3 regions of the Streptomyces sp. NPDC051963 genome follow, and region 3 is predicted to be linked to each of the others. Evidence: riboswitches for the same ligand, from Rfam matches in the RefSeq annotation. Region 3 holds a riboswitch; each other region holds the start of a gene.
The links. A riboswitch is a leader RNA that binds a small molecule or an ion and turns the genes downstream of it on or off. The one in region 3 is predicted to bind cobalamin.

Region 1: linked by a shared signal. The riboswitch ahead of metE (5-methyltetrahydropteroyltriglutamate--homocysteine S-methyltransferase) and the one ahead of ACIHFB_RS05820 (ABC transporter substrate-binding protein) in region 3 are both predicted to bind cobalamin.
Region 2: linked by a shared signal. The riboswitch ahead of ACIHFB_RS12240 (cobalamin biosynthesis protein) and the one ahead of ACIHFB_RS05820 (ABC transporter substrate-binding protein) in region 3 are both predicted to bind cobalamin.

What each region holds. Positions count from the first base shown of each region.
Region 1 covers NZ_JBIUCC010000006.1:637,687-641,174, forward strand. The annotation lists gene metE (5-methyltetrahydropteroyltriglutamate--homocysteine S-methyltransferase) at 1-2,040, opposite strand, end outside; cobalamin riboswitch at 2,197-2,420, opposite strand; gene ACIHFB_RS27400 (FAD-binding dehydrogenase) at 2,491-3,488, opposite strand, start outside.
Region 2 covers NZ_JBIUCC010000002.1:1,273,090-1,276,577, reverse strand. The annotation lists gene ACIHFB_RS12250 (inorganic phosphate transporter) at 1-930, shown strand, start outside; gene ACIHFB_RS12245 (hypothetical protein) at 961-1,182, shown strand; cobalamin riboswitch at 1,291-1,433, shown strand; gene ACIHFB_RS12240 (cobalamin biosynthesis protein) at 1,534-2,487, shown strand; gene ACIHFB_RS12235 (cobyric acid synthase) at 2,484-3,488, shown strand, end outside.
Region 3 covers NZ_JBIUCC010000001.1:1,354,779-1,358,266, reverse strand. The annotation lists gene ACIHFB_RS05830 (MFS transporter) at 1-768, opposite strand, end outside; gene ACIHFB_RS05825 (nuclear transport factor 2 family protein) at 999-1,415, shown strand; cobalamin riboswitch at 1,488-1,673, shown strand; gene ACIHFB_RS05820 (ABC transporter substrate-binding protein) at 1,743-2,762, shown strand; gene ACIHFB_RS05815 (FecCD family ABC transporter permease) at 2,759-3,488, shown strand, end outside.

The DNA of each region.
Region 1 (3,488 bases), on a different contig from region 3:
CTCCAGGCTGATGACGTCCGCGTCGAGGTCGTCGATGGCCTGGACGATGTCGCCGAACTCGGCGTAGCACATGTGGGTGTGGATCTGGGTGTCCGGCCGCACGCCGCCGGTGGTGAGGCGGAACGCCTCGGTGGCCCAGGCCAGGTAGGCGGGGTGATCCTCGGCACGCAACGGCAGCGTCTCGCGCAGGGCGGGTTCGTCCACCTGGATCACCGAAGTCCCGGCCGCCTCCAGGTCGTTCACCTCGTCGCGCAGGGCGAGGGCCACCTGCCGGGCGGTCTCCGCGAGGGGCTGGTCGTCGCGGACGAAGGACCAGGCGAGCATGGTGACCGGCCCGGTGAGCATGCCCTTGACCGGCTTGGAGGTCAGGGACTGGGCGTACGTCGTCCAGCGCACCGTCATCGGTTCGGGACGGGAGATGTCGCCGGCCAGGACCGGCGGGCGGACATAGCGGGTGCCGTAGGACTGGACCCAGCCGTGCCGGGTGGCGAGGTAGCCGGTGAGCTGTTCGGCGAAGTACTGGACCATGTCGTTGCGTTCGGGCTCGCCGTGCACCAGGACGTCGATGCCGGTCTGCTCCTGGAAGGAGATCACGTCGCGGATCTCCTCCTCGATGCGGCGCTCGTACGTCTCCCGGTCGATGCGTCCGGCAGTGAGGTCGGCCCGGGCGGTGCGCAGTTCGCCGGTCTGCGGGAAGGAGCCGATGGTGGTCGTGGGCAGGGGCGGCAGGTTCAGGTGGGCGCGCTGGGCGACCGTACGCTCGGCGTACGGCAGTGAGCGGCGGGCGTCGGTGGCGGTGACCGCGGCCGCGCGGGCCCGCACAGCCGGGTTCCGTGTGATGGGCGAGCCCGCCCGGGACGCCAGGTCGGCCCGGTTGGCGGCGAGTTCGGCGGCGATCCGGTCGGTGCCCTGGGCGAGGCCGCGGGCCAGGGTGACGGTCTCGGCGGTCTTCTGCCGGGCGAAGGCGAGCCAGCGGGCGATCTGCGGTTCGATCTCGCGTTCGGCGTCGGCGTCGAGCGGGACGTGCAGCAGCGAGCAGGACGGGGCGACGTCGACGCGGCCGGCCAGGCCGAGCAGGGTGGCGAGGGTGGACAGGGACTTGCCCAGATCGTTGATCCAGATGTTGCGGCCGTCCACCACGCCGGCGACCAGCCGCTTGCCGGGCAGGCCGCCGACCGCGGCGAGATCGTCGAGGTTGGCGGCCGCGGGCCCGGTGAAGTCCAGGGCGAGCCCGTCGACCGGTGCCTTCGCCAGCACGGGCAGCGCCTCGCCGAGCCGGTCGAAGTACGACGCGAGCAGCAGCTTCGGCCGGTCGGTGAGGGAGCCGAGGTCGCGGTAGGCGCGGGCGGCGGCGTTCAGTTCGGCCGGGGTGCGGTCCTGGACCAGGGCGGGCTCGTCCAGCTGGATCCACTCGGCGCCCGCCGCCCGGAGATCGGCGAGGACCTCCGCGTACACCGGCAGCAGCCGGTCCAGCAGGGTCAGCGGCTGGAAGTCGGCCGGTGCGCCGGGGGCGGGCTTGGCGAGGAGCAGGTAGGTGACCGGGCCGACGAGCACCGGCCGCGCGGCCAGTCCGAGCGCGAGGGCCTCCTTCAGTTCGCCGACCTGCTTGGCGGTCTCGGCGGTGAACTCCGTGTCCGGGCCCAACTCGGGTACGAGGTAGTGGTAGTTGGTGTCGAACCACTTCGTCATTTCCAGCGGCGCCACGTCCTGGGTGCCGCGCGCCATGGCGAAGTAGCCGTCCAGGGCGTCCTTCTCGACGGCGGCGCGGTGCCGGGCGGGGATGGCGCCGACCATGACGGTGGTGTCCAGGACGTGGTCGTAGTACGAGAAGTCGCCGGTGGGCACCTCGGTCAGGCCGGCCTCGGCCAGCTGCCGCCAGGTCGAGCGGCGGAGCTCGGCGGCGGTCCGCCGGAGCTCGGCGGCGGTGGCGCGGCCCTTCCAGTAGCCCTCGATCGCCCTCTTCAGTTCCCGGTTCGGGCCCTGGCGGGGGTAGCCGTAGGCGGTGGCCCCTGCTGCCGCGGCTGCGGACTTCGCTGTCACGAGACTCTCCTTCGCGAGCTGTGGGATGACACACGACCCGGAGACCGGTCGTGGACGCGAAGGAGCAGCAGATCCGGCGGGGGCAGCTGTGCGTGTGCCCGTCCCGCCTGGTGTGCGCCGACCCGCCCTCGAGGTCACCGAGTCTCCGCGCACGGGGAGCCGCGCACGGGCAGTGGCAGGTCTTCGGACTCGCGGGCGCGTCTCATGTCGTACGAGACACCTACTGGCCGTCGCTTCCCGGGTCCGGCGCTCCGGATCCAGTGCGTATGACGGCGGTCGTTCCCACTCACCGCTGCGGGGCAGTCCCGGATTCCCACCGGGTTCCCTCTTGCGACGCGTCTGCCTGGCGGGCAGGGCGAACCAGCTGCACGGTCAGCCTATACACAGCTCATGTGTGGGGCGACCCTGAGCCGACGGTTCGGCTCAGGGCCTGGAGCGACTCTCAAGAGTTCAGCTCGCGGCGGCCGCGGCGCGCCCCGCCTGGCGGCCGGAGAACAGGCAGCCGCCGAGGAAGGTGCCTTCCAGGGAGCGGTAGCCGTGGACACCGCCGCCGCCGAAACCCGAGACCTCACCGGCCGCGTAGAGCCCTGGGATCGGGGTTCCGGTCCCGTCCAGGACGCGGCCGGAGAGGTCGGTCTGGAGCCCGCCGAGCGTCTTGCGGGTGAGGATGTTGAGGCGTACGGCGATCAGCGGTCCGGCGCTCGAGTCCAGGATCTTGTGGGCCGAGGCGGTACGGCTGAGGGTGTCGCCGGGGTAGGCGAGGGCGTTGCGGATGCCCATGACCTGGACGTCCTTGGTGTACGGGTTGTCGATCTCCCGGTCCCGTGCCTCGATCTGACGTTTCAGACCGGCCAGGTCGATCAGGTCGTCACCGGTCAACTTGTTCATGCCGGCGACCAGTTCGGGCAGCGTGGTGGCGACGACGAAGTCGGCCCCGTTGTTCTTGAACTTCTCGATCGGCTCGGGGGTCTGCCAGATCCGGGACAGCAGCTGCCAGACGTTCTTGTTGGTGAGGTCGGGATTCTGCTCCGAGCCCGACAGCGCGAACTCCTTGGCCATGATCTTCTGGGTGGTGACGAACCAGGAGTAGTCGTAGCCGGTTTCGGTGATCGACTTGAGCGTGTGCAGCGTGTCGTACCCAGGAATGTCCGGGGTGTTGAACCGCTTGCCGGTGGCGTCGAACCACATCGAGGAGGGGCCCGGCAGGATGCGGATGCCGTGGCCCGGCCAGATGGGGTCGTAGTTGCGCAGGCCCTCGGTGTAGTGCCACATCCGGTCGGGGTTGACGATGCGGCCGCCCGCCTTCTCCGTGATGGCGAGCATGCGTCCGTCGACATGCGCGGGCACACCCGTGACCATGAACTTCGGCGGAGTGCCCATCCGGGCGGGCCAGTTCTGCCGTACGAGGTCGTGGTTGGCGCCGATGCCGCCCGAGGTGACGATCACGA
Region 2 (3,488 bases), on a different contig from region 3:
TCCAGTTCCTCGCACGCCCTCATGGGCGGTCTGATCGGCGCCACCATCGCCTCGGCAGGCGTCGGTGCGGTCCACGGCGACGCGCTCGTCACCAAGGTGCTGATCCCGGCGATCGCCGCCCCGATCGTCGCCGGTGTCGCAGCGTTGCTGGCCACGCGCCTGTCGTACTCCCTCGGCAAGAAGGCCGACGGCAAGGCGGCCGCGAAGGGCTACCGGGCCGGCCAGATCGCCTCGGCCGGTCTGGTCTCGCTGGCCCACGGCACCAACGACGCGCAGAAGACGATGGGCATCATCACCCTCGCCCTGGTCGCCGGCGGCGCCATCGCCCCCGACTCGAACCCTCCCACCTGGGTGATCCTCTCCGCGGGCCTGGCCATCGCGCTCGGCACCTACCTCGGCGGCTGGCGCATCATCCGCACCATGGGCAAGGGCCTCACCGACCTCCAGCCGCAGCAGGGCTTCGCCGCCCAGACCAGCGCGGCCACGGTCATCCTGGCCTCCTCCCACCTCGGTTTCTCCCTGTCCACCACGCACTCCGTCTCCGGCGCGGTGATGGGCGCGGGCCTCGGCCGCAAGGGCGGGGTCGTCCGCTGGTCCACGGCCACCCGGATGTTCGTCGCCTGGGGTCTGACGCTGCCGGCGGCGGCCCTGGTCGGTGCCGTCGCGGAATGGGTCACCGGTTTCGGCAGCTGGGGCACCGCCCTGGTCGCGGTCTTCCTGATCGCCTCCAGCGCCGCGATCTGGCAGCGCTCCCGCCGCGAGGTCGTCGACCACACGAACGTCAACGACTCGGCGGAGGAGCCGGCCGGCGTGGTGACGACGGCGATCGCCGCGGTGACCCCGCCGCCCGCGGGCACGACGGCCGAGGAGCTGACGGCCACGATCCCCGCCCCGTCCTCGGAACCCGCGCCCTCGCAGGCCACGGTCTGACCCCCACCCAGCACTCGAGAAAGCAGCATCATGAAGATCGACTGGGCGACCCTGGGCTCCGTCTTCGGCGTCAGCCTCGTGGTCACCGTGGCCCTCGTGGCCCTGTTCACCCTCGGCGTCGCGGGCCTGTCCCGGCGTGAACGCGCCACGGTCCAGGGCGACTCCGCGGCGCTCGCGATCACCGGCGCATACGCCTGCTTCGCCGCGTGCGCGGCGGCGGTGGCCTACGGGATCTATCTGATCGTCGCGTGACACGCCGCGCGTGAAGGCACCCAGGGGTGCGGGACGGATCACCGTCCCGCACCCCTCGTGTGTGGGCCTCAGCACACTCTCCCGTTGCAGGTCAACGGCAAGTTGACGCCCCTTCCGGCCCCATGGTGGACTGCCGGAGCCATATACGGCGGCAGGAGAGGAAGCCGGTGTGAATCCGGCGCGGTCCCGCCACTGTCACCGGGGTAGCAATCCCCGGGAGCCAGGAACTCTCACCGCCGGTCTAGTCGAACCAGGGCGTGGACACCCTGAGTGAGGACATATCGCGATGCTCGGCTGCCGTTCGAGGTGCAGTACCAGGTCTCTGCCTGACCCCGTGGCCGGCTGAGCCGCATGCGTGCCGATCGCGTCTTCGCGTACGGCGCCGCCGCCGGACTCATCGGCGACCTGCTGCTCGGCGATCCGCGCCGCGGGCATCCGGTCGCCGCGTTCGGGCGAGCCGCCGGGGCCGTGGAACGGGTGCTGTGGCGTGACCATCGAGGGTGGGGCACCCTGCACACCACCGTGTGTGCCGGCGGCACCGTCGCACTCGGTGCCGTCGCCGCCCGGATCGTACGGTCCTCCCCTGCCGCGTCCGTCGCCCTGACCGGCGTCGCCACCTGGGCGGTGGTCGGCGGGACTTCGCTCGCCCGTGAGGCGCGGGGCATCGGACGGGCACTGGAGGCGGGGGACGTCGAGGGGGCGCGGGCCCGGCTGCCGCATCTGTGCGGGCGGGATCCGCAGGCGCTGGATGCGGACGGGATCGCCCGCGCTGTCGTGGAGTCCGTCGCCGAGAACACCTCCGATGCCGTCGTGGGGGCGCTCGTGTGGGGCGCCGTCGGCGGTGTGCCGGGGCTGCTCGGGTTCCGGGCCGTGAACACGCTGGACGCCATGGTCGGGCACAAGTCTCCCAAGTACCGGCGCTACGGCTGGGCTTCGGCCCGCCTCGACGACCTCGCCGGCTGGCCGGGGGCGCGGCTCACCGCCGTACTCGCCGCCGTGGCCGGTGCCGAGCCGCGGGGGGCCCTGCGGGCCTGGCGTGCCGACGCCGCGCAGCATCCGAGTCCCAACGCGGGGCCCGTGGAAGCCTCGTTCGCGGGGGCGCTGGGGGTGCGGCTCGGGGGAACGCTGTCGTACGGGGGGCGGATCGAGCACCGGCCCGTCCTCAACACCGAGGGGCGTCCCGTCGCCACCCACGACATCGAACGGGCCGTACGGCTCTCCCGTCGCGTCGGCGTGCTCGCGCTCGGCGTCGGTGTCGCCGGCCGGCTGCTCGCCAGGCGACGTACGAAGGGACGTACCTCATGAACGGCGGTCTGCTCGTCGCCGGCACCACCTCCGACGCCGGTAAGAGCGTCGTCACCGCCGGGATCTGCCGCTGGCTCGTGCGACAGGGGGTCAAGGTCGCGCCCTTCAAGGCGCAGAACATGTCCCTGAACTCGTTCGTCACCAAGGAGGGCGCGGAGATCGGGCGGGCGCAGGCCATGCAGGCGCAGGCCTGTCGTGTCGAGCCCAGCGTGCTGATGAATCCCGTGCTGCTCAAGCCCGGGGGCGAACAGAGCAGTCAGGTCGTGCTCATGGGGAAGCCCGTGGGCGAGCTGAGTGCACGTGGCTATCACGGTGGGCGGCAGGAGCGGCTGCTCGGGACCGTCCTCGACTGTCTTGCCGAGTTGCGGGGCACGTATGACGCGGTGATCTGTGAGGGGGCCGGCAGTCCTGCCGAGATCAATCTGCGGCGCACCGACATCGTCAACATGGGCATCGCCCGGAATGCCGGGCTGCCCGTGCTCGTGGTCGGGGACATCGACCGTGGCGGGGTCTTCGCCTCGTTCTTCGGGACCGTCGCCCTGCTGTCCCCCGAGGATCAGCGGTACGTCGCCGGGTTCCTCGTCAACAAGTTCCGCGGAGATGTGTCCCTGCTCGAACCCGGGCTGGAGATGCTCCACGGGCTCACCGGACGGCGCACGTACGGCGTCCTGCCCTTCCGGCACGGCCTCGGTATCGACGAGGAGGACGGGCTGCGGGTCTCAATGCGGGGGACGGTGCGCGAGTCCGTCGTCGCTCCCCCGGTCGGAGACGACGTGCTGCGGGTCGCCGTCTGCGCCGTCCCGCTCATGTCCAACTTCACGGACGTCGACGCCCTCGCCGCCGAACCCGGCGTCGTGGTGCGGTTCGTGGACCGGCCGGAGGAGCTGGCCGACGCCGATCTCGTGATCGTTCCGGGCACCCGCGGAACGGTCAGGGCCCTGGAGTGGCTCAGGGCACGGGGGCTGGCCGACGCCCTGAAGCGCAGGGCCTTCGAAGGGTGG
Region 3 (3,488 bases):
CGCGACGGATATGCACAGGGCCGTCCAGTCGGGGTCCGGCAGTGCGGACAGGAACACCAGCAACGCGGTGAGCGCCGCGCCGAAACCCACGATGCCGGCCACGTCGATACGGGAGACGAGGTCGCGCGCCGAGCGGCCGCGCACGCGGTCGGGATCCTTGGGGATCCAGGCCGCAGCCATGGCGAAGGCGGCAACCGCGAAGGGGACGTTGATCCAGAAGGCCGTCTGCCAGCCGAGCCATCCCACGAGCAGGCCACCGATGGCAGGGCCGACGGCCACGGTGGCGGCTCCCGCGATCGCCAGTCCGCCCAGGACACTGCCGGGCGGTGCCTGCAAGCCGGCTGCCCGGGCCCGCCGCCGGATCAGCAGCATCGCGGACGGATATCCGGCGGACGTGCCCGCTCCGATGAGAACGCGGGCCGTGACCAGAGACGGCAGGTCACGGGCGACCGCGCCGAGGACACCTCCGACGAGTACGAGGAGGATCCCGACGAAGAACACGCGCCTGGGCCCGAACTCCTCCGCGAGCCGCCCGGCCGCGGGCTGCGCTATCGCGCTGGTCAGATACAGGCTCGAGATCAGGATCGCGGTACCGCCGACGGAGGTGTGCATGGCGGCCGCGATGGTGACCAGGGCGGGCGCGATCACCGAGCTGTTGATCGGGTTGAGCACGGCGCCCATGTACAGCGGGGTGACGAAGGTCGGCCCGAAGGGCTTGTCCGACGGAGCCGTGCCCTGCCGCACGGTGACCCTCGCGGTGCTTTCCAAGGCGCTGCTCCTCGCTTCCCGTCTCCGCTGTCCTGGTGCTGCGCCGGGGGAGGCGTGGCAGCACTTTGAGCAGGTTGCCTGACAAATTATAGCAGGCCACCTGCCTATCTCTGGTGTCGCTACATACTTGCCGAAGCAAGCAAGCTAACGTACGGTTTTCGGTACCGAACCCGCAGGGCGCAGGTGCGCTGTCGGTGGGTCTGTTCCGAATTTCATGATGGGAACGAACAATGAGTGAAACCCTTACTTCCGCGGACATGCTGCGGCGCAGCCTGGACACTTTCCTCGCCAAGGACATGAAGGGCTGGACGGAGCTGTGCGACGAGCATGTCGTCCTTGAGTTCCCCTTCGCGCCCGCGGGCAGCCCGGTCCGGCTGGAGGGCCGGACAGCTGCCTACGAGTACCTGCGTGGCTACCCCGACCTCATCGACGTGCACCGGATCACGTCGCTGCGTATCTACGCCACCGACGACCCGAACGTGGCGGTCGCGGACTGGAGTGTCACGGGTCGAGTCCTCGCCAACGGGAACCCCTACGAGATGAGTTACGCCACTTTCGTGACGTTCAAGGACGGCCTCATCGTCTCGTACCGCGAGTACTGGAATCCGGAGGCGTTCACCAAGGCGCTGAGCGGCGCGTCCTTCTAGCCTCACAAGCGCGGGCCAGGCCCAGCGAATCGAGCTCCGGGCCGATTCGCTGGGTTTTCCGTTCTGCCTGCGTGATAGCTTGCCGAGGCCAGTCGAACCCATGTACGTGGGTCAGGGAATCCGGTGCGAATCCGGAGCTGACGCGCAGCGGTGAGGGTGACGGGCGGGGCCTCTGCCACTGGACGCGACGACGTCTGGGAAGGCGCCCCGACCGGAGGAACCCGAGTCCGAAGACCTGCTGGCGGCCTCCGCGGTCGGCGTACGGCGGGGGAGCACCGTACGACCGGGCTCCGCGTTCGAGCCCTCGACGACTGAGGACCGACTCCCGTGCCCTTCCCGTGTCTTGCCCGTCGCGCCACCCTGCTCGCGGCCGGATCCCTGCTCCTGGCCGGCTGCGCTGACAGCGGCACGACCGACGGCTCCAAGGCGGCAGCCACCTTCGACAACTGCGGCCGGACGGTCGGCGTCGAGTCACCGCCGAAGCGCGCCGTCTCCCTCAACCAGGGCACCACCGAGATCATGCTCTCGCTCGGCCTCGCCGACCGGATGGCGGGCACCGCCACCTGGACCGACCCGGTGATGAAGGGGCTGGAGAAGGCGAACGGCGAGGTGGAGCGGATCGCCGACAACAACCCCTCCTTCGAACGGGTCCTGGACGCCGACCCCGACTTCGTCGCCGCCTCCTTCGTCTCCACCCTGGGCAAGGGCGGCGTGGCCACCCGGGACCAGTTCGAGAAGCTCGGTGTGCCGACCTATGTCTCGCCGTCGGACTGCGCGGGCAAGGACAACTCCGGCGGGGGTGACGGTGCGCGCAGCAAGCCGCTCGGCATCGACGCCGTGTACGGCGAAATCCGTGACCTGGCCGCCGTGTTCGGTGTGAAGGAGCGGGGCGAGCAGCTGGTCGCCTCCCTCAAGAAGCGCATGGCCGAGGCCACTTCGGGCGTGGAGGGCTCGGACGTGACGCTCCTGTACTGGTTCGCCAACTCCGAGTCGCCGTACATGGCGGGTTGCTGTGGCGCGCCCGGCATCATCACGCGGGCGTTCGGCGCGAAGAACGTCTTCGACGACTCGCACGAGGAGTGGCCCCAGATCAACTGGGAGACCGTCGCCGACCGCAACCCTGACGTGCTCGTCATCGGCGACCTCACGCGCAAGTCGCAGACCGCCGAGTCGGCGGCGAAGAAGATCGCCTTCCTGGAGTCCGACCCGGTCACCAGGAACATGGACGCGGTCAAGCACAAGCGGTACGTCCTGCTCAGCGGGCAGGCGATGAACCCGACCATCCGGACGATCGAGGGCGTGGAACGGGTCGCGGCGGGCCTGCGCGAGTTCGGGCTCGCCAGGTGAGTCTGCGCACGCTCTCCCTGGGCGCGGCGGGAGCCCTTCTGCTGTGTGCCTCCCTCGCCGTCGCGATCACCATCGGTCCGGCCGACATCCGGGTCGGCGACGTATGGGCGAGTGTCGTGGCCCACCTCGGCGTCGGCACCTCGGACCTGAGCCCGATCCGGGACGGCATCGTCTGGCAGCTCCGGCTGCCCCGTACGTTGCTCGCGGCCGTCTGCGGGGCGGGGCTCGCCGTGTGCGGTGCGGTGATGCAGTCACTGCTGCGCAATCCGCTCGCCGACCCGTTCGTCCTCGGAGTGTCCTCGGGCGCGTCCACGGGAGCGGTGCTCGTGGTGGTCCTCGGCGTGGGAGGCGGCGCGGTGTCCGTGTCCGCGGGCGCGTTCGCGGGCGCCCTGGTGTCGTTCGCACTGGTGCTGCTGCTCAGCCACACCCTCGGCGGCACCACGGACCGGGTCGTCCTCGCGGGCGTCGCCGCGATGCAGCTGTTCTCGGCGCTGACCTCGTTCGTGGTGCTGACCGCCGCCGACGCCGAGACCACCCGGGGCGTGCTCTTCTGGCTGCTCGGCTCCCTCGGCGGCGCGGGCTGGACGGACGTCTGGATGTGCTTCGCGGTGCTCGCCGTCGCCCTGGTGGTGAGCCTTTCGTACGCCCGCACCCTCGACGCCTTCGCCTTCGGGCGGGACGCGGCCGCCGCCCTCGGGGTGTCCGTGGCCCGCACCCGGCTGGTGC